DNA from 4 places in the Paenibacillus sp. FSL H8-0315 genome. Region 3 is predicted to be linked to each of the others. Evidence: predicted binding sites of a transcription regulator. Region 3 holds the regulator's gene; each other region holds the start of a gene.
The links. The regulator Rex, encoded in region 3, represses fermentation and respiration genes when NADH is low (regulators of the CRP and FNR family bind a similar motif). The targets are predictions, from matches to a motif close to TTGTGAAATATTTCACAA.

Region 1 (5,580 bases), 280 kb from region 3:
ATGTGTTTTACTACGGGGATTTTAATTGGAACAGCTACACAACCGATCCTTCAGTAGAAGAGCTTCATACACGCAGCAATCTGATTGTAGAGAAAGCGAGAGAGTATATTGACGAGAACTATGCGCAAAAAGGATTAACCATCCATGAAGTGGCTAAGAAAAACCATGTCAGCCCCAATTATTTGAGCTATCTGTTTAAGAAAAATACAGGTTACAACCTGTGGGAATATGTAATTAAGCTGCGGATGGAAGAAAGCCGGGAGATGATTTTGAACACAGATCTTCGCAGATACGAAATCGCCGAGCGCGTAGGTTATGAATCACCGGAGCATTTTAGTAAAATTTTCAAAAAATATTATGGGATTAGCCCCAGTGAATTGAAGAAGTAAAAACACATACTACTTCGGTAGATTTAGACATGTTCAGTACAACCCTCATTTTCTACAATTTAAGGTAGGAAGCATTTTGCGAAAAATGCTGAAAGAAAAATGGAATGAGGGAGCCTGATGAATCAAACCGCAGTTGTATCCGAAAATCCGCCGGCGCTGAAGGGTACACCTTACAAGCAAAACCGCTGGAAGAAAAACTTTTGGGGATATATGTTCCTCGTACCTGCTGTGATTATTTTTGTAATGTTCTTGTGGGTGCCAATTTTTAAAGGCTTGTTGTACAGCTTCTACCATGTTGATTTTGTAAAAGGGAATAGCTTTGTTGGTTTTGAGAACTATGCTAGAGCCCTTAGTGATCCGGATGTTTTGACCGCGTTAAAAAATACAGGGTATTACATGCTTCTATGTCTTATTATCGGGTTCTGGGTTCCGATTGCTTTTGCTATTATGATCTCGGAGCTGAGAAGGTTCGGGGGCTTTGTACGGGTAGCGGCTTACCTACCTTTTGTAATGCCTGGTGTGGTGCTATATGGACTCTGGAGATGGCTTTATGATCCTGTGGGCCCAATCAATGCAGTATTAAGCTCGCTTGGTGTGGACCAGGTTGCCTTCCTGACAGATACAAGGTGGTCCATGATTTCCCTTGTTTTTATGGAGACGTGGCAGCAGTTTGGATCAGGGATGTTAATATACTTGGCTGCTGTACTCAGCATTCCGCGGGATTGGTATGAAGCAGCTGAGATTGATGGGGCGGGTGTGTGGGCACGTATAAAGTACATCACATTGCCTTCGCTACGTAATTTGATCATTTTGATGTTTATATTACAGATTATCGGGACTTCACAAGGGTATCAGTCACAAATGGCGCTGCTTGATGGTGGACCGAATAATACTACGCTTACCTATGCGCTGCTGATCGTAAAATATGCTTTTACGCGACTCGATTATGGAACAGCGACTGCGCTTGGCATGCTAATGTTCATAGTCCTAGGTGGTTTGGGCATTTTACAGTTCAAGCTTAACAAGGAGGACAACTAAGATGAAGAGCGCAGATAGAGGGATTCTCTCAGAACATGATTTGAAAAAAACAAGCAATAAGATCGTTTATGGCTTGATGTGCGTGGTTATTTTGATTATGGTGTTTAGCATGCTGTATCCGATCTGTATGACGTTATTTAACGGACTGAAATCGAATCAAGAGGTGAACTCATTCCCACCGCATTTTTTCCCGCAGGAATGGCACTTCAGCAACCTTAAAGAAGCGATGAACTACATTGATCTGCTGATGTACCTTAAGAACACTATTTATATTTTTGTGGGGAATATGGTCGTGACACTAGTCGTATTGGGAATGTCTGCTTTCAGCATTTCTCGTATGAATGTTCCTTACAGAAAGGCAATTTATTTCTTTTTCCTGATGACATTGTTTATTCCGGCGACCAGCTACATGATTCCCAACTTTGTCAATCTAAAAGAGCTCGGATTACTGAATCAGTACGCTGCCTTTTGGCTGCCGGCTGGTGCGAATACATTCTATTTTCTACTCCTAAAGAACTTTTTTGATGGGATACATCCTGAAATTTTTGAAGCCGCGCGGATCGACGGTTCCTCTGAGCCGAGAAGCTTTTTCTCCATTGCAGTGCCATTGTCGGTTCCGATATTTGCTACGCTGGCGATCTTTATCTTTTCTACTGCATGGAATGACTGGTTCTGGCCATCTCTGGTTATGCACAGTGAAGAGAAATATACGCTCGCGACAGCAATCTATAAATACGTTATTAATGTAAAGGCACTTAATACGAATATTAAATTCGCTATCCTATTTATCGTATCGTTGCCGCCGATCCTTGTCTTCCTGATCTTCCAAAAGTTCATTATGCGTGGCGTCGCATTATCAGCAGTTAAGGGATAAGCGCAGATCGACCGATTTAGTCACGGATCGTAAACATGCACATGAAAGGAATATAAATGCACCTCGTTTGTAAACGATTTCTCTTTTATGATCGATATGTAAGATAACTATGAATTGAAAAGGGGAGTTTCAATGCGTAAGTACTCTAGCGTGCTACTAAGCCTCCTTGTGGCCGGATCATTGTTAACCGCATGCGGCGGTAACAACAATAACGGAAACACAACAGGAAACAAGGAAGGGGAAGCGACTACTGCGCCAACGAATGCTGCAACAGATAATGCTGGCAGTGCTACAGCAGCGCCAACTGATGATATCACACAAAGAAAAGTGACCATCAAAATTCACTATCCAACCCCTGACCTAACCGAAGTTAGAGCACAGGAAGATGACAAGATCAAACGTTTCCAAGAGGAGTATCCGAATGTTGAAATCGTCAAAGACGATTGGCAGTACAATGTAAGTGAAATCGGCATCAAAATGGCAGCGAATGAAGCTCCAACCTTCTTTAACACTTACGCTACAGAAGCAAAATTCCTAGTTGAAAAAGGCTGGGTAGCTGACATTACGGATCTGTGGAATAAATACGAATTTAAGGATCAAATTAACCCGGTTCTCCAAAACCAATTTATCATTGACGGAAAAGTATTCGGCGTAACTCAAAAGGGTTATGTAACAACCACAATGATCAACAAAAAAATGCTGGATGAAAAAGGCGTTGCTGTTCCATCTATGGATTGGACTTGGGATGATATGCTGAATACCGCGAAAGGCGTAGCTGATACCAAAAAAGGGATTTCCGGTATTGCTCCAATGGGTAAAGGGAATGAAGCAGGCTGGAACTGGACCAACTTCCTGTTCGAGGCTGGCGGTGAAATTCAGAAGATTGAAGGCGGTAAGGTTGTAGCTACTTTTAATTCTGAGGCTGGGATTAAAGCGCTGGATTTCTACAAGAAACTTAGATGGGAAGCAAACGCGATTCCTCAGGACTGGGCACTGGGCTGGGGCGATGCTGTAGGCGCATTCCAACAAAGTCGTACAGCAATGGTAATGGCTGGTTCTGACGGTGTTATTGAGCAAGCGTTGAATCAAGGCGGTCTGAAACCAGAAGATGTACTTACGTATCCAATGCCTGCGATGGAAAAAGGCGGAAAACACACTGGGGTACTTGGTGGTGACTACCTTGTAATCAATCCAAATGCAACACCAGACGAGCAAGAAATGGCATTCCGTTATATTACATTTGATTACTTCTCCGATAAAGGTCTAGAAGCACTGGATGCAGTTCTGCAACAACGTACAACGGATGGCAAATACTTTATTCCGCCGCTCTTAGATTACTATTCTGCAGATTCTGACTTCGGCAAGAAAACAAAAGCTGTGTATGATAAATATACAAATGTATATCAATACAGCCCTGATATTTTAGGCTTGCTGGACGGTAAACCGGAAGCGCAATACAATACACAGGACTACTACGCAACCATGTCCAATGTAATTCAAGAGCTGTTCTCCAAAAAAGGAACAGATTCTAAGACACAGCTTGAAGCTGCTGCCAAAACAGTGCAAGAGAAATTCTTCGATACAATTAAAGTAGAATAGGCAAGGAAGGACAGAACCGGCTCCTTTAGGAGTCGGTTTTTTTATGTTTATATTATTGATATTTTTATAAATCAACCCAACGGATGGCTTCCGACTATTTTTTAGAGGGTCATGAGAAAAATAGAGTGTCAACAAAATTAGATTTGTATTTTTAAAATATTTTTGCGAGCGAAAAGGTAGAAAATGGGTATCGGTTCTTGTCTTTTTAAACATAAACTTTAGATTTAAGGAATAATAAAGCACAAATAATGGTAAAAAACCTATAATATGATCGAATGAAAGCGCTTTGAAAACAAATCAAAAAAACTTTATACTTTGTGAAAGATTTCACTATACAAGGTGGAAATGATGTGATAAGATAAATGTGTAGAGAAAAACAACCTAAAAATTGACAGGAGGACGAGGGAGATGGCAGTTAAGAACGAAGTCGCCGCCCAAGTTAAACAAACTACCGCTGAAGAGTATATTCAGACTTTGGTGGATAAAGCGAAAAAAGCACATGAGGCATTCATGGCGCTGGATCAAGAGCAAGTTGACACAATCGTTCATGCAATGGCGTTGGCTGGACTCGACAAACATATGTACCTCGCTAAATTGGCTGTAGAAGAAACTGGCCGCGGGGTTTACGAAGACAAAATTACTAAAAACATCTTCTCGACAGAATATATCTGGCACGGAATTAAATACGATAAAACAGTAGGCGTTATTGAAGACAATGCTTATGAAAGCTTCCAAAAAATTGCTGAGCCCGTCGGAATTGTAATGGGTATCACACCGGTAACCAACCCTACATCCACCACGATGTTTAAAGCGTTGATTGCGATTAAGACACGGAACCCTATTATATTCGGTTTCCACCCATCTGCGCAAGAGTGTAGTGCAGCAGCTGCTAGAATTCTTCATGATGCGGCTGTAAAAGCTGGCGCACCTGAGAATTGTATCCAATGGATTGAAATGCCAACGATGGACAAAACAAACGCTTTGATGAACAACCCTGACGTTGCACTTATTCTCGCAACAGGCGGTTCTGCAATGGTAAAAGCAGCTTATAGCTGTGGTAAACCAGCTCTTGGCGTAGGTCCTGGTAACGTACCTGCATTCATCGAAAAGAGCGCGGATATCGATCAAGCCGTAACGGACATCATTCTTTCCAAAACATTTGATAATGGTATGATCTGTGCTTCCGAGCAAGCTGTTATTATCGAAGAACCAATCTTCGATCAAGTGAAAAAGAAAATGATCGCTAATGGCTGCTACTTTGTTAACAAAGAAGAAGCTGCCAAACTTACTAGCGGCGCTATGAACGTTGATAAATGTGCGGTTAATCCAGCAATCGTTGGACAATCCGCAGTGAAAATTGCTGAAATGTGCGGCATTCAAGTTCCTGCCGGCACTAAGATTCTGGTAGCAGAACTTGAAGGTGTAGGCACTAAATATCCATTGTCCGCTGAAAAATTGAGTCCTGTGCTTGCTTGCTACAAAGTTAAAAACGCAGATCAAGGTATTGAACGCGCAGCACAAGTTGTTGAATTTGGTGGTATGGGCCATAGTTCGGCTATCCACTCCAACAACGAAGAAGTAATCATGAAGTTCTCTAACCGTCTGCAAACAGGACGTATTCTCGTTAACTCGCCTTCCACTCATGGTGCGATCGGCGATATCTATAACACTAACATCCCT
Region 2 (5,580 bases), 1.0 Mb from region 3:
TCAGCGACGGGGTAGAGAAAAAGAAAATCGAATCGTATGGCCAGTATGTCAATGTGGATGGGAAAAAGATGAATGTGCTTATTCAAGGCAGTGGAGAACAAACTGTTGTACTCCTACCGGGACAAGGAACCCCGACGCCTGCACTTGATTTCAAATTGCTGATCGATGAAATTACCCCTAATTATAAAGTCGTGGTGGTCGAGCCTTTCGGTTATGGTTTGAGCGATGAAACCGAGAAGGAGAGAACGACTGAGAATATAGTAAGTGAGGTTCACGAAGCATTGCAGCAACTGGGTTTAGACCGTTACATTCTAATGGGACATTCCATCGCGGGACTTTACGGAGCGACCTATGTGAACACATATCCGGATGAAGTTCTTGCTTTTGTCGGCATCGATAGCAGCGTTCCCAATCAACCCGGAATGGATGTCAAATTACCTTTGAACGCCATGAAATTTCTTCAAAAATCAGGTCTAATGAGATTGGTCCAAAAAGTGAGCGGAGATCCCTATGAATCGCTTGCGTTCGATGAGCATACCAAAGAACAGATGCGTTTGATTTCGAATCAAGTCGCGACCAATCCAACGTTGATGAATGAACTGGGCCACCTCGGTTCCAATTTCAAAAATGGAGAAAAAATCACAATGCCAAATGACTTGCCGCTGCTTCTCTTCGTTCAATCAAATAACGAGCACAATAAACAGTGGATTCCGCTGCATGAGGAGCAAGTCAAACAATCCGCACAGGGCAAAATGATCCCAATGGAAGGTTCACATTATCTGCATCATACAAAATACAAAGAAATCGCCGAGGCATTCAAAGAGTACATGAAACAAATTCAAATTCAATAGTAGGGTTGATAATTAAACTGCGGAGCCGAACTTGGTTCCGTGGTTTCTTTGTTTTTTCATTTATAAACACGATTTTTAAACCTTATTCCTGGGACATTGGAGTATGGTATACCTCAAGACAAATTTTGGTCATTTCGTCTATGGATTTTGCAAAGTCTGATTGTATCCATTTAAGGAGAACATTATAGAGGGCCCCCGCTTTAAAGTATATTCGGTACACATTCTCGTCGCTTTTGTCATGAGCAGTAGAAAGCATCATTTCATTCAAGCAATCCAGAATTACATGATCAAACTTTGCACTCTGAAGTGCTTTGTAGATGTTCCGCTGCTGAAAAATAACTTCAAAAAGCACTTTGATAAATTTTTGAGGTTCTTTAGCTTTGCCTGTTAATTCATTGGTGTAAGGTAAGAGTTTTTGATTAATTTCAAAAATAAGCGAATCGACCAAATCCACCAGGATCTCTTGCTTGGAGGAATAGTTGTTGTAATAGGCTGTTCGAGAAACCCCTGCGCGCTTCACAATATCGGTGATGGTGATTTTGTCAAAAGGCTGTTCCTGGATCAAGAAGACTAATGCCGTACAGATGGCTTCTCTTGTCAAATGGTTGGTTTCTTTATTGGAACGATGCTGAGAGGTATTTGGACTGTATAATTCATGATTTGAGATGACATTTCCCCTCCGTTTGTACATTCTGATGTTCGTTTCATTGTTTTTCATGAGTCTTTTCAATATGCTAAAACCATAAGGCATTACAAATGTAATGTCAAAATAATCGTTAGTTAAAATGGGAGGGCGTCATGTTAGAAATCTTATATAGACGATTGTCAGCAGTGCTGCTTTTGATCCTAGCACTAAGTGCTACGGTATTCATTGGCGAAGAAACGGTAATCTCAATCGTGACCATCATCTTTTTATTAGCAGAATTAGGCATCTCTTTTTTACTATTAAAGAAGCGTGAGAAGTTACATGTAGTATTTATTAGTGCGATGGTGGCAGAAGGGTTATTCTTACTAACAAGAAATTTTTGGCTGCTTGCGCTTTCTATCCTCTTGCTGATCATAGCGGGCATATGGAGAGGACTCTTGGGGCAAAAGGTAAGCAGAAGAGTTACTCCGTTTCTAGTGGTTCGTAAAGTGTTATTCAGCATTGCTGCACTTATCGTTACTGCACTTTGGGGTATTGGAGTCTATGCAAAACCTATTACAACACCTGTAGCATTAGCTGCTGATACGACAGTGACGATCGATGAACGCAATTTGGATTCTGCAGCAGTGATGCTCAAAGATATTGAAGTAATGAATTCTTTTGGAAGCCGTACAACCGGCTCTGAGGGTCACAATCAGTTTATTGCTTGGCTGGAGCAGCAGGTATCTGATATGGGGCTGCAAGTTTATCGTGATCGCTATACTTTTGACCGATGGGAAGAAAAGAACAGTACTTTAATGATTGATCAGCAGGAAATTCATGTCTCTTCAGCTTTTCCCTATTCCGGGGAAACTGACGAAAAAGGTGTAACTGGGGAGCTGGTGTATACGAAGCGTGGTGAATATGGCCAGGCCAGCGGAAAAATTGCTGTCATTGAAATTGAGAATTTCAGAAATTTTCCAAGTGGGATCGTTATGAATATGCGGGATTCATCACCAATGGACAACCAAATTGCCCCAAATGAAGGCGATCTGGTCCTCACTACAGCATTAAAAGAAGCTAAATTGGAGCAAGCGAAGGAAATGGGCGTAAAAGCTGTTGTTTTAGTCTGGAAAGGGGTATCTGACGATAAGGTTGAAGAGCAATATGTGCCTTTTACCACCGATTATGCTGGAATCCCTGCGATTTGGGTTAATGAAACGGAAGGGAAAAAGGTGATCAGCGCAGCTCAGGAGCATAAAGAAGGTACGGTTATTTTAGAAGCGGAAATACAAAAAGATGCCCCAACAGAATCCTTTTATGTGAAAATTGACGGTAAGAATAAAGACGAAGCAATTATCGTAAATACTCATACGGATGGGATAAATGTGGTGGAGGAGAATGGCGCTGTGGGCATGCTGTCTATGATTCGTTACTTACAGCAGGAGCAGCCGGAACGTACGATGATATTTGCTTTTGTGACAGGGCATTTTAGATTACCGGAGTTCAAAGGTTCCTCTCAGGCAACTTCCACCTGGATGGAGGGGCATCGAGAGCTGTGGGATGGCAAGAATGGCCATTTAAAAGCTGTAGCTGGAATTACGGTTGAGCATTTAGGCAGCATGGAGTGGAAGGACGATGATACGGGTCATTATGGTCCAACTGGACAAATAAGTACAGAATATACCTATGCAGGCAATGAAATGATGGCAGGCATTTGGCTGAAGGCTATTGAAAAGACAGATAGCACACGTACTGTATTATTGCGTGGACATAACAAGTTTGAGTTTGGAGAGAGTCAGCCCTTATTTGAAGCAGGGATACCAGTGATTGGTTTCATTCCAATGCCCGACTATCTGCTCGTGGATAGTGACAACAGAGAGATGGACAAATTTGATGCAAAGCTAATGCATACGCAAATTGTATCGTTGCTGAAAGCGGTCAAGCTAGTGGACGGAACGGAGACGACTAAGCTTGGGAAATCAGATGGGTATTCTTTTTTCTACGGTCGTACTAAATGATAGTAGCAGTTCAAGATTTGTCATGACAAAGATGAAATTAGCTTTAATTCAAAAAACACTGATGATTTGAGTCAGTGTTTTTTGTTGCAAAAAAGGGGATATATTACGGCTCAAAATGAGAAAATATCGTTTTTTTGCTAGCATCGAAGTAGGAGGGAACTTGTGACATCACATATGCACTAATCAATCAATAGCTCCTTCGGGTACTTTTTGTGTTATTCACTGAGTTGTCAGAAAGATTTGACCCTTTCTTGAACGTTTAGGGATTAAGAGATATCTGTGATTGAATTACTTGCAATTTAAGATAAGATGATTTTAATCATTAGGTCACATTATAATTTTGACTGTTCAGTATCAGGTAAATCGGGCTCGCCAACTCTTGCTTTGTGAATTTTTTCTCTTTTTACATAGCAAAGAACGATGAACGTCATACTAAAACGAACAGGCAACGATGTCGCTGAACCTTGCTAAACCTGATATTGAATGCAGCCAACAGTTAGCAGGCCTAATCATAGAAAAATGAACAGTGTTTTGAAGGGAGCATTAAAGAATGGCAATTGATACGGTGCTATGGAGCAGGCTGGTGACAGGCTTGACTCTCGGGTTCCACGTTATTTTTGCGACGATTGGCGTCGGTATACCGCTAATGATCGCTATAGCAGAGTTTATCGGGATTCGGAAGAAGGACCCCCATTATACACTTATGGCAAAGCGGTGGTCTCGAGGATTTGTCATTTCTGTGGCGGTTGGTGTCGTGACCGGTACAGCGATTTCACTACAGCTGGCCCTGGTATGGCCGAATTTTATGAAACTGGCTGGGAATGTCATTGCACTTCCGTTATTCATGGAGGTGTTCGCATTCTTTTTTGAAGCTATCTTCTTGGGCATTTATTTGTATACGTGGGATCGCTTCAAAAATCCGTATATCCATTGGCTGCTGACGATTCCGATTGTCGCCGGGGCAGGCATGTCTGCCGTTTTTATTACGACGGTGAACGGATTCATGAACCAGCCTGAGGGCTTTGTCATGGAAGCAGGCCAATTCACAGCGATTAACCCGGTGCAAGCGATGCTGAATACGGCGACGTTCTCCAAAGTGTTCCATGTATTAAGCTCGGCCTATTTGACTGGAGCTGCCTTGTTAGCCGGGATTGCAGCCTTCGCGATGCTGAGAAAAGGTGTGTCCGCATACCACAAAAAATCTTTAAATCTAATGATGGCAGTCGTTTTACTATTCGGTTTGCTGAACACGTTAGCCGGTGATGTGTCCGCCAAGTTTTTGGCCGAGCATCAGCCAGAGAAGCTTGCAGCGGCAGAGTGGCATTTTGAGACGAGCAGCAGTGTGGATTTGGTGCTATTGGGATGGCTGAATGCAGAGCATGAAGTTCTAGGGGCTCTTCATCTGCCGAAGCTGCTCAGCTTCCTGGCCTTTGGAGACTTTAATGCAGAGGTGACGGGGCTCGAGGAATTCCCCAAGGAAGAATGGCCACCGCTTCTCGTTCATTATCTGTTTGATTTAATGGTCGGAATTGGATTTACTCTGCTCGCGATTTCGTTTCTATATTTTCTGTTTGTGTTCTGGAAAAAGCGTAATGAGCTTAACAAATGGATGCTTCGCATCATCGCACTGAGCGCCCCTCTCGCTTTTCTGGCTGTTGAGCTGGGATGGTTTTATGCAGAGGTTGGCCGACAGCCGTGGATTATCCGTGGATATATGCGTGTTGAGGAGGCGGCCACGTCTTCACCGAATGTAAGAATTATATTCTTCGCCTTATTGCTCTTGTACATCGTACTCGGCAGTATGTGTGTAATCGTGCTAAGACGCTTGTTCAACAATAATCCGGCAGAAGCTGAGATGGAGAAATGGATGAAGGATCATCCTAATCAATCTGCGGAAAAGGGGGGCACTGAATGATGAGTTACGAATTGATTGGCATCTCGGTGCTCTGGCTGTTTTTGTACGGCTATTTAATTATAGCTTCCATTGATTTCGGAGCGGGCTTCTTCGCCTTTTATGCACGTTTAACGAAGCAGGATCATCTCATTAATCGTCTGATTTCCCGATATTTATCACCCGTATGGG
Region 3 (5,580 bases):
TAACACTTTCGAGCTGAGCACCGGAAAAACCATAGGCTTCTTCGGAAATTTTGTCGAGGTTCACATTGGCATGAAGCGGCTTATTTTTGGCATGCAATTCGAGAATCGATCTGCGGCCTTTTTTATCAGGCATGTCCACTTGAATATGACGGTCAAACCGGCCAGGACGCAGCAATGCTGAATCAAGCATTTCTTTACGGTTAGTGGCTGCTACCAGTAGAATGCGTGGTGTTTCGTTGTTATAGATCCCGTCCATCTCAGTCAACAGCTGATTCAAGGTCTGATCATATTCTCGCTGCTGTCCGCCCTCACGCTTACCGCCAATTACGTCAATTTCATCTATGAAAATAATAGCGCTTTGCTTGTTTTCCTTAAGGGCGCGGGTACGGGCATCCTTAAACAAATCGCGGATACGGCCGGCACCGACACCTACGTACATTTCTACAAACTCACTGCCTGATGCTGCCACAAATACAGAGTTCGTATAATGTGCTGCTGCTCTAGCCATAAGGGTCTTACCTGTTCCTGGAGGGCCTGTAAGCAGAATCCCTTTCAAAGGCCGAATCCCGAATTTGCTGATTTCCTCATGCCGGATCAAAAAATCCAACGCTTCACGAAGCTCCTGCTTTGCATTGTCTTGCCCGCCAATTTCTTCAAAAGTGAGCTTTGAAGGTCCATCCTTCTTGCGTTTCTTCCCGGCACCTGCATTTACCGCAAGTCCGCCTCTTAAATGAGCAATGATAAGTAAAGCCGTGAGCATCCCAGCAGCAATTACAATCGGGAATATATTAATGCCTAGAAAAGCCATAAAAATAAACAAGACAGGAACAAATCCAATTAGAATTTCTTTAAGGTATTTAGGCATTATTCCATACCCCCAATGTCGCAGGTTTACGCGGCAAAATAATAAATTTGCTTTCTTTTCCATTACTCAAGCTTACATAGACATTATTGTCGTCAATTTCTGTTGAGGCTATCACATTTTTATATTGCGGATATTGCGCTTTGAGTCCATCAAGTTCTGTGGGTATAAGTGTATATTTACGGCTCTCCATGGCTTCAGCTACAGAGAACATCGCTTTATCCCAGTATTCATCCAGCAGTTCACTGGAGTTCTGTTCTACATCAAGTTTCAGTGTACGTCCATCAATCATCGATTTTCCTTCTTTGGAGACGTACTGAACCAGTTCACGTAATTTCGTGCCTGGCTGGAGATCAAGTTTCAAAGTGACCTCATTGCGGTTAATACTGATATGAGAATTATTGACGCCCTCATATTGAGATACAATCTTCTGAAGTGGTTCCTGCATTGCAAACTGACGATACAAAAAGAAGCCACCAAACAATAGAGTAGCCGACAGTAGAGACGTTATCAGCACAGGTACAAGACGTAATTTCAAGAAACGTCCTCCTCTCAAAGATGACAAAATATAAAGCTCATTATAATAATCTATAGCTATTTGAGAGCTCATCAGAGAGACTGAAGTCTCTTATTGCTGTTCTAATTACAAGTAGTAGTATATCACAGGTGTATATACTAATTTCAAAATAAATGTGAATATATTTAAAATTTAATTTTTTAAAAATTTCCATCAATACCAAATATATTCCTCACTTTCGACAAAACCGACCTTGATTTTTAATCAATCGGCCTATTTTTGTATGTGAATTTAAGAGAATATTCGGTGATAACCACCCATTCAGTATATCACTTAGTATATCACTTTTGTACATCAAATAAATGTAAACAAGCGAACTTATAATAAGTTCGCTTGTTTACTATGCCACCCTTAATTTCCTTATGTTCGGCTTAACTTTTAGGTAAACTGTAACCTTCACCCATTCGGGACCCATCCGAAAACCGATAAAATTGATAATAATACCGACCGCTCTGTTTATAAAAAAGCTGCCAAGCATACTCTCCGTTATATACTCCCGGCAGCAAGCGTTCAATCGTTATGTCCGGAAGATCAGCTTTGATAATGCCGCGTATTTGGGCTTCCGAGGTTCCTTTACTTAGTTCCTCAGCAAACACTGCGTCGTCGCCTTCAGCAAATTTTCCATCTACCGTAAAGCGGACCCAGACCATAAGAGCAGTCCCGGCTTCATTTTTTCCTGTTAAAACCCAGTACACTGCATTTTCATCCCAAACCGATTTTTGTGCTTTAGTTACCTCTGTTAGACCCGCTCTGGTTTTGGCAACATCCTTAGCGATATCACGCTCGTTCCATTGATCTTTCATAATATAGGCATAGAACTGGATAAGTCCAAACCCCAGGAGCAGAATCAGAACTGACCCCAGGAGGATCCATTTTTTCCTTTTCTTCAAGGTACAGCTCCCTTTCTAGTAATATATCTTTTTTGATTATATAACACACCCGCGTGTTTATCCAAAATTTCATAATTTTCTAGCTTTCCCAGTCTTAAAAATGCACAAAAGGCCGCAACTTTTGCTAAAAGCAAAAAGTCGCAGCCTATTATTTATTCGTTATTCTCCAGACTTAACGCTTCAATAAACCTTCGAAGGCTTCTTGCGCTTTACGCCGGATAGCTTCCTCATCCAGGGTTAAGCATTGTCCATGCTTGATGACCTGTTTACCATTCACCCACACATGCTCAACATCCTTAGCGCTAGCAGAGTAAACTGCATGAGACAACAGATCTGTGTGTGGCAGCAAATGCGGCTGATCGATATCAATAGCAATGAAATCAGCTTTCATCCCTACAGCAAGTCTGCCTACATTATTTAAAAAGATGGACTGTGCGCCATATTCTGTAGCCATACGCAGAGCCTCTGGAGCTGGAACAGCCGTTGGATCACCGCTGACACCCTTATGAATGAGAGCTGCAAGCCGCATCTCTTCAAACATATCCAAGTTATTGTTGCTTGCCGCGCCATCCGTGCCAAGAGACACCTTCACACCAGCTTTTAGAAGATCAGTAACCCGAGCCACTCCGCTAGCCAGCTTCAAATTACTGCCCGGATTATGAGATACACCCACATTATGGCGAGCCAAGATCTCAATCTCTTCATCATTTAAATGAACACCATGTGCAACTATCGAGGGACGTGTGAACATTCCAAGCTTCTCTAAGTGAGCTACAGGACGCAACCCGTAATCCGCCACATTTTGTTCCACTTCACGTTTCGTTTCGGACATATGCGTATGCATCGGTAAATCCAGATCATGCGCTGCCTGCACGAACTTAACCAGGAAGTCCGGAGGGCAAGTATAAGGGGCATGTGGCGAGATCATAGTAGTAATTCTACCGTCAGCCTTTCCATGCCAGTTACGGGCAAAAGAAATCGCTTCCGCAAGCTTGTGATTCTGTACATCCTCTGGACATAACCCGATCACACCACGCATCAATACGGAACGGATACCTGATAACTCAGCTACCTCGGCTACTCGGTCCATATGATCATACATATCGAGGAAGGTCGTAGTTCCACCCTTCAGCATTTCCAATACAGATAAGGAGGTTCCCCAGTATACATCATCACCGGTGAACTTTTCCTCCATCGGCCACATCTTCTCCTGAAGCCACACTTGTAGCGCTAAATCATCTCCATATCCACGCAGCAAAGACATCGCCGCATGACCATGTGTGTTTACAAGTCCAGGCATGAACAGCAGACGGCTGCCATCAACCACTTGCACTCCAGCTTCCATCTGAGGCTCTTCTTTTCCTATGTAAGTGATTAAATCATCTTCAATAGTCATATATCCACTCAGAACCGGCTCATCCGTTCCCGGAGTCAGAAAATACCCGCCCTTAATTATCGTTTTATTGTTGTTCATGTTCGCTTTCTTCCTTTCCATCCCGCAAGTAATAAGCAAGACTTTGCAGATCAGTTGTAAAATCAGCTGCATGCACCCGGATATTCGGTGGTGTCTTCAGAATCACAGGGGCAAAGTTCAAAATCGCTTCAATCCCAGAAGAAATGAGAATATCTGCTACATTTTGAGCTTCTGAATCAGGTACGGTAATAATGGCAATGCGAATACCTTGCTCACGAATCGTGCTGCCTAGTTCATCCATCGGTTGCACAGTAAGGGAGTTGATCTTACGTCCAACCTTAGGAGCGTACGAATCAAATATAGCCGTGATTTTCATAGTATCTTTAAGATATGCATTGTAATTAGACAAGGCATGTCCGAGATTACCTGCTCCAACTAAAGCTACATTAAGCTGTTGATCCAGCTTTAGGATATGACGGATTTTCTCAATAAGATACGTTACATCGTAGCCGATACCTTTTCTGCCGAAGTCACCAAAATATGCTAAATCCTTACGAATCTGTGCGGGATTAAGATCAAGCTTTTGTCCAAGTTCCTGAGAGGAAACTGTTAATATTTCGCGATTCTGGAGATCATTCAAAAAACGCAAGTACACAGGTAGTCTGCGAACAACGGCTTCTGATATTTTATCCGATTTCATATTTTTCCTCCTAAAAATAATAATGTTCTTGTGTAAATCCATATTCAAACGTCTACCTCTCCTTACTAAGGGCGGTACTGTAACAGACCGCCCTTAAGGATAAGGAGGAGCTAAAGCTAAACTGAAGACGAGCGTTTTAAGAAGCGCCGCCATCCTCTAGCCATTCCGCTATGCGAGGGACCATTTGATCAGTAAGCATATGCTCCATTTTGGGACCAGGCAATGAATAAAGGAAATACTTTCCGTAATGAGATTCAATAACCCTTGTATCATAAACAATAACTATTCCGCGATCCTGCGCCGTGCGAACCAGTCTTCCGAATCCCTGCTTAAAACGAATAACCGCTTGAGGAACAGATAATTTCATGAACGGATTCTTCTTCTGGGCCTGCAATAACTCCGACTTCGCTTCCGCCAACGGGTGATTCGGCGGTTGAAACGGAAGTCTCACGATGGCCAGGCAAGTCAGTGCTTCACCTGGAATATCTACACCTTCCCAGAAGCTGCTCGTCCCCAGCAGAACGGATGCTGCACTGTCCTGAAAGCGGCGGATCAGCTTACTCCGGCTGCCACCTTCCACGCCTTGACCAAGCACCGTAATCTCTTGTGAGGCCAAAGCCTCTTTAAGCGGATCATATACCTGACGCAGCATTTTATAAGAAGTAAACAGAACCAGCATCCGCCCACGTGTTGTTTTAGCAGCTTCCGATAATGACTGTACGAGTGTATCGACAAATCGAGCATCGCCCACACTGCCCTTCACACTAGGAAAATCACGCGGTATAACTAACAGTGCCTGCTCACGATACTTAAAGGGAGATGGAAGGAGTGAGGTCATTAGACGTCCCTCTTCCGCAGCTTCGTTAAGTCCGAGATTATCAATCATAAATTGAAAAGATTTATCTACAGACAGCGTCGCCGAGGTAAGCACGATGCTTTTTTTCTTATCGAAGAACAACTCTTTAAGCTGGCTGCTAACATCCACAGGGACGGCATACAGCTGTAGTGATTTGCTGCGGTAATTTCCATTTGCCTCCAGCCAATATACTACATTATCGTCATTCAGCCCCATAAAGAATCTTACTTGCTCACGGATGGAAGCCAAATCCTTAAATAAACCGCTAATATCAGTAACAA
Region 4 (5,580 bases), 1.8 Mb from region 3:
ACAGCCGAGCAAATCGGGGCCGTTGAAGCGATGACAGCGCTGCTTAAGGAAGCAGTTAAGCCAAACTTGGTACAGACTCTGGAAGGTACGCCTGTTATTGTACACGGGGGGCCGTTTGCGAATATCGCTCATGGCTGCAGCAGTGTTATTGGCACTCGTTATGCCCTTAAGCTGGGAGATGTTGTGGTCACCGAAGCAGGCTTCGGAGCGGATCTTGGTGCAGAGAAATTCATGGATATCAAATGCCAACAGGCCGGGTTAACCCCTTCTGCTGCTGTTCTTGTCGTAACTGTTAAGTCCTTAAAATATAACGGTGGTGTGCCTAAAGGTGAGCTTCTAACCGAGAATCGGACGGCGCTTCGCGCGGGATTGGTGAACTTAGAACGTCATGTAGAGAATCTCGGTAAATTTGGAGTCCCTGTTTTAGTTGCCATAAATCATTTTGAAGGGGACAGTGAGGGCGAGATTAATGATGTATTGGAGGCCTGCCGCAATTTAAACGTGCCAGCCGCGATCTCAAAAGTATGGGCGGAAGGTAGTGCAGGTGGACAGGAATTGGCTTCTGAACTGAACAAGCTCTTGGACAATAGTGGCCCGAGCCAGTTTGCTCCTCTGTATGAGAAGGATCTCGACATTTCATCCAAAATCAACAAAATTGTCCGTGAGATCTACCGCGGGGCAGAAGTGAACTTTTCTCCGGCGGCTAAGCGGAGTCTGGCGGTTATCGAGCGGCTTGGGCTAAATGATCTTCAAGTATGTTTGGCGAAGACGCCTTATTCCTTCTCCGACCAGCCTAGACTCCTCGGAGCACCGGAAGGCTTTACGATTGGTGTCCGAGATATTACCCTTTCGCTTGGTGCAGGTTTTGCGGTAGTTATTACAGGCAACATCGTTACGATGCCAGGTCTGCCAGCTAAGCCAGCCGCTGAGGGACTATGGATGGATGAGGACGGAGAGATTCACGGTTTGGTGTAAAAGTGTTTTAATAAAAGGCTTCTCCTTGTTGGTATTAGAGGGGAGGCCTTTTTTTATGCTTCCTTTGGATTCCTGCAAATACGGATCATAATGTACCTCCCACGTGGCAAAGCTAACGGAGTCGCATTCGGCAGCAGTGGCGGAAAAAACTTAAAATTGTGAACAATATGAGGATATAGGTAAAAAAGACTTGTAATGTGATAAATATCACAATATAATCAGTTTATAAAGTGAAATAAATCACAACTAACCCATTGTTGATCAGATTCCATCATTGATCGGTCATGCAAGTCAAATATATAACCCGATTGTCCATTTGAAGGAGGAAGAAATAATGAAAGTAGCTGTCATTGGATGTACCCATGCCGGAACCGCCGCAATTGTGAATACTGCTCAGCTTTACCCGGATGCCGAGATTACTGTATATGAGCGTAATGATAATATTTCCTTCTTATCCTGTGGGATTGCCTTGTATGTAGGTGGAGTGGTTAAAGACCCAGAGGGGCTATTCTATTCTTCACCAGAAAAGCTTGCAGAGCTTGGCGTAAAGACCAATATGCGTCATGAAGTAAATGCAGTGGATACGAAGTCCAAAACATTGCGTGTACGCAATCTGGAGACAGGCCACGAGTTCGCTGATACCTACGATAAGCTGATTATGACTACAGGTTCATGGCCGATTGTACCGAAGCTTGAAGGATTTGAACTCGAGGGGATTTTACTTTCCAAGAACTATGATCATTCCAACACTATTATAGAAAAAGCTAAACAAGCAAATAAAATCACCGTCGTCGGCGCTGGATATATCGGCGTAGAACTGGTAGAAGCTTTTCAAATGAATGGCAAGCAAGTTACACTAATTGATGGTGAAGATCGCATTCTGAGTAAATATCTGGACCAGGAATTTACTGCACCGATCGAACAATCTTTTCAGGATCATGGGATTAAATTGGCACTGAATGAGAAGGTTAGCTCTTTTGCAGGCAAAGACGGTAAGGTAACAAAGGTTATTACAAGCAAAGGTGAGCATGAGACAGATCTGGTCATTCTCTGCATTGGTTTCCGTCCTAATACTGAACTCTTAAAAGGTCAAGTCGATATGCTGCCTAATGGTGCCATTGTAGTCAATAACTATATGCAGACTAGCTGCCCGGATGTATATGCCGCTGGCGACAGCTGTGCGATTCATTACAACCCTACAGGCAAACACGCCTATATCCCACTGGCAACCAATGCCGTACGGATGGGAACCTTAGTTGCGCGCAACTTGGTAACAGAGACCATTCCTTATATGGGTACACAAGGAACTTCGGGCATTAAGATTTATGAAGACAATATCGCTGCAACAGGGCTTACTGAAGAAGGAGCTAAGGCTGAAGGAATGGACGTAGAAACCGCCATGATTATTGATAACTACCGTCCAGAATTTATGCCCACCTTTGAGCAGGTTCAGTTAAAAGTAGTGTTTGATCGTGCCACACGCCGTATTCTCGGGGCTCAAATTATGTCCAAGATGGATCTGACGCAATCGATCAACACAGTGTCTGTATGTATTCAAAATCATATGACAATCGACCAACTTGCCTTTATCGATTTCTTCTTCCAACCGCATTACAACAAACCTTGGAACTTCCTGAATACAGTAGGTCTTCAAGCGCTGCCGACAACAGTACCAAGCAAAGAGGCTGTAACGGTTTAAAAAGGGACGTTGTTCCTGAGTGATTTATCGAAGAATAAGACAGCCTTGTAAAGCTAGAGAAGCAGTGATCCTCCTGTTACGGGAGGATCACTGCTTTTTTTTGTTAGGTGCAGAATGATTAGCTGCATGGGTAGGTGCAATCCAATGGCTTCGGTGATGGTAGCAAGCTAAATGTGCTCGAAAGTTACGACTAGGGTCAACTGTGTCCGATCGTGCTGAGTCATCGCCTTCTGCAGAAGCTTCCGGACTCAGGAGCTCTGTATAAGGTCAACTGAGTCCGATCGTGCTGAGTCACCGCCCTCCGCAGAATTTTTCGGACTCAGAAGCCGCTATTTAGCAAATAATCGCCTTTTGAGTGTGATTTCGGACTCCAATGCAGCTATTACATAGAATGAGGTACAACTAGTGTGTTTTTCGTGCTAATAGCGACTATGGGGTCCGATAGCAAGCCAAATATGCTCAAAAGCTACGTATAAGGTCAACTGAGTCCGATCGTGGTAAGTCACCGCCCTCCGCAGAAGATTTCGGACTCAGAAGCCGCTAATTAGCAAATAATCGCCGTTTGAGCGTGGTTTCGGACTCCAATGCAGCTATTACATAGAATGAGTTACAACTAGTGTGTTTTTGGTGCTAATAGCGACTATGGGGTCCGATAGCGAGCCAAATGTGCTCAAAAGCTACGAATAGGGTCAACTGAGTCCGATCGTGCCGAGTCATCGCCCTCTGCAGAAGCTTTCGGACTCAGAAGCCGCAATTTAGCAAATAATTGCCGTTTGAGCGTGATTTCGGACTCCAGTGCAGCTATTACATAGAATGGGGTACAAACAGTGTGTTTTTCGTGCCAATAGCGACTATGGGGTCCGATAGCGAATCAAATGTGCTCAAAAACTACGTATAAGGTCAACTGAGTCCGATCGTGCGGAGTCACCGCCCACCTCAGAATTTTCCAGACTCAGAAGCCGCTATTTAGCAAATAATTGCCGTTTGAGCGTGATTTCGGACTCCAGTGCAGCTATTACATAGAATGGGGTACAAACAGTGTGTTTTTCGTGCCAATAGCGACTATGGGGTCCGATAGCGAATCAAATGTGCTCAAAAGCTACGTATAAGGTCAACTGAGTCCGATCGTGCGGAGTCACCGCCCACCTCAGAATTTTCCAGACTCAGAAGCCGCTATATAGCAAATAATCGCCGTTTGAGTGTGATTTCGGACTCCAGTGCAGCTATTACATAGAACGAGTTACAACTAGTGTGTTTTTCGTGCCAATAGCGACTATAGGGTCCGATAGCGAGCCAAATATGCTCGAAAGTTACGATTAGGGTTAACTGAGTCCGATAGTGCTGAGTCATCGCCCTCCGTAGAAGCTTTCGGACTCAGAGGCCGCTAATTAGCAATAAATCGCCGTTTGAGCGTGGTTTCGGACTCCAGTGCAGCTATTACATAGAAGGAGGTAAAACTAGTGTGTTTTTGGTGCCAATAGTGACTATGGGGTCCGATAGCGAGTCAAATGTGCTCGAAAGTTACGAATAAGGTTATCTGAGTCCGATGTCCGGGTGTGGGCCAAATATGCTCAAAAGCTACGATTAGAGTCATCCGAGTCCGATAGAATGCCGATAGTGAAGTATGACGATAGTGAGGTATGACTACAGTGAGGTATAGCTACAGTGAGATCTTGCTGCATATAAGGACAACTGTGTCCGATAGCTGCTGCGTACGCTCAAATGTAATCCAACAAAACAAGATATGCTGGCTTAGTAGGCCAGTCGCAAACTTCTATTTGTGCACAGGCTGCAGTAAATTTGACATGTCAGTGAAAACTTTCACTTAGTTTTCTCAAAGTGATAATTATCACGTTAATGTGTTTTACGACACGCTACAATGGTCATAAAGGAACAAATTTGAAGTAAATAGATGAAGGGGATAGGAACCATGGCTTATAGCAAACCGCAGCAAATTGCCGAAGTAACTGTAGAGAACGGCATAAAAAAAGCTCATAATCCGCTAAGTACCGTACTTATTCTGGGCTTTTTGGGAGGAGCGTTTATTGCGCTCGGGTTTTTATTAGATATTCGCGTCATTGCTGGCGCACCACAGGAATGGGGTTCCATTGCTAACTTTATCGGAGCCGCAGTCTTCCCCGTTGGGCTGATCATGGTACTCCTTGCAGGTGGAGAACTACTGACAGGGAATATGATGGCCGTGCCGCTTGCTTTTATGGCTAAGAAGATTTCTTTCTGGGAAGTTGTGAAGAATCTTTTGCTCATTACGATTAGTAATCTGGCAGGGGCATTATTTGTAGCTTATTTCTTCGGTCATGTGGTGGGTTTAACTTCAGAGGGTGTGTATTTAGAAAAATTGGTGGATATGGCTGGTCATAAAATCGATGCAGAATTCTTTCCGGCATTTGTTTCGGGTATCGGCTGTAACTGGCTCGTTGCGCTGGCCGTATGGCTCTCCTATGGAGCAGATAACTTCAGCGGCAAAATCCTTGGTATTTGGTTCCCAACGATGGCCTTTGTTGCGATCGGATTCCAGCACGTTGTAGCTAACATGTTCCTAATTCCAGCAGCTATTTTTGAAGGTTATTATTCATGGGGGCAATACTTCACTAACTTTGTTCCCGTCTGGCTCGGAAATCTAACGGGTGGGGCAATATTTGTCGCAGCTGCCTATTGGATGGCATACTTGCGTAAAGCACCTACGGCTATTCAATCCGTAGATAGCATGTCCGGCAGCAGTGTCAAAAAACACGCTTAAGCTCGTCTTATAGAGCACTCCATAGAACATTCAAGGTCTGCCTTATTGGTGGCGTTAATGTTTTAGGGGTGCTTTTTGTTATGTAGACACAAAAAAATCCGCCGTGATATATCCGCGCTCGGGGGAACGAAATCGGATCACGGCGAAT

Region 1: a site for Rex is predicted at 4,216-4,233, ahead of adhE (bifunctional acetaldehyde-CoA/alcohol dehydrogenase). Genes of this name have one in related genera too.
Region 2: a site for Rex is predicted at 3,882-3,899, ahead of MHB56_RS00190 (cytochrome ubiquinol oxidase subunit I). Genes of this name have one in related genera too.
Region 4: a site for Rex is predicted at 4,484-4,501, ahead of MHB56_RS12845 (formate/nitrite transporter family protein). Genes of this name have one in related genera too.

Annotation. Positions count from the first base shown of each region.
Region 1 covers NZ_JBBOTA010000001.1:1,389,136-1,394,715, reverse strand. Annotated here, with positions in the region: gene MHB56_RS06085 (response regulator) at 1-389, shown strand, start outside; gene MHB56_RS06080 (carbohydrate ABC transporter permease) at 600-1,427, shown strand; gene MHB56_RS06075 (carbohydrate ABC transporter permease) at 1,429-2,301, shown strand; gene MHB56_RS06070 (ABC transporter substrate-binding protein) at 2,434-3,900, shown strand; gene adhE (bifunctional acetaldehyde-CoA/alcohol dehydrogenase) at 4,309-5,580, shown strand, end outside.
Region 2 covers NZ_JBBOTA010000001.1:72,031-77,610, forward strand. Annotated here, with positions in the region: gene MHB56_RS00175 (alpha/beta fold hydrolase) at 1-851, shown strand, start outside; gene MHB56_RS00180 (TetR/AcrR family transcriptional regulator) at 934-1,569, opposite strand; gene MHB56_RS00185 (hypothetical protein) at 1,650-3,497, shown strand; gene MHB56_RS00190 (cytochrome ubiquinol oxidase subunit I) at 4,048-5,412, shown strand; gene MHB56_RS00195 (cytochrome d ubiquinol oxidase subunit II) at 5,409-5,580, shown strand, end outside.
Region 3 covers NZ_JBBOTA010000001.1:1,111,959-1,117,538, forward strand. Annotated here, with positions in the region: gene MHB56_RS04780 (AAA family ATPase) at 1-865, opposite strand, end outside; gene MHB56_RS04785 (hypothetical protein) at 858-1,400, opposite strand; gene MHB56_RS04790 (cell wall elongation regulator TseB-like domain-containing protein) at 1,811-2,329, opposite strand; gene MHB56_RS04795 (amidohydrolase) at 2,502-3,803, opposite strand; gene MHB56_RS04800 (redox-sensing transcriptional repressor Rex) at 3,790-4,443, opposite strand; gene dinG (ATP-dependent DNA helicase DinG) at 4,580-5,580, opposite strand, start outside.
Region 4 covers NZ_JBBOTA010000001.1:2,950,742-2,956,321, reverse strand. Annotated here, with positions in the region: gene MHB56_RS12855 (formate--tetrahydrofolate ligase) at 1-975, shown strand, start outside; gene MHB56_RS12850 (FAD-dependent oxidoreductase) at 1,310-2,674, shown strand; gene MHB56_RS12845 (formate/nitrite transporter family protein) at 4,605-5,432, shown strand.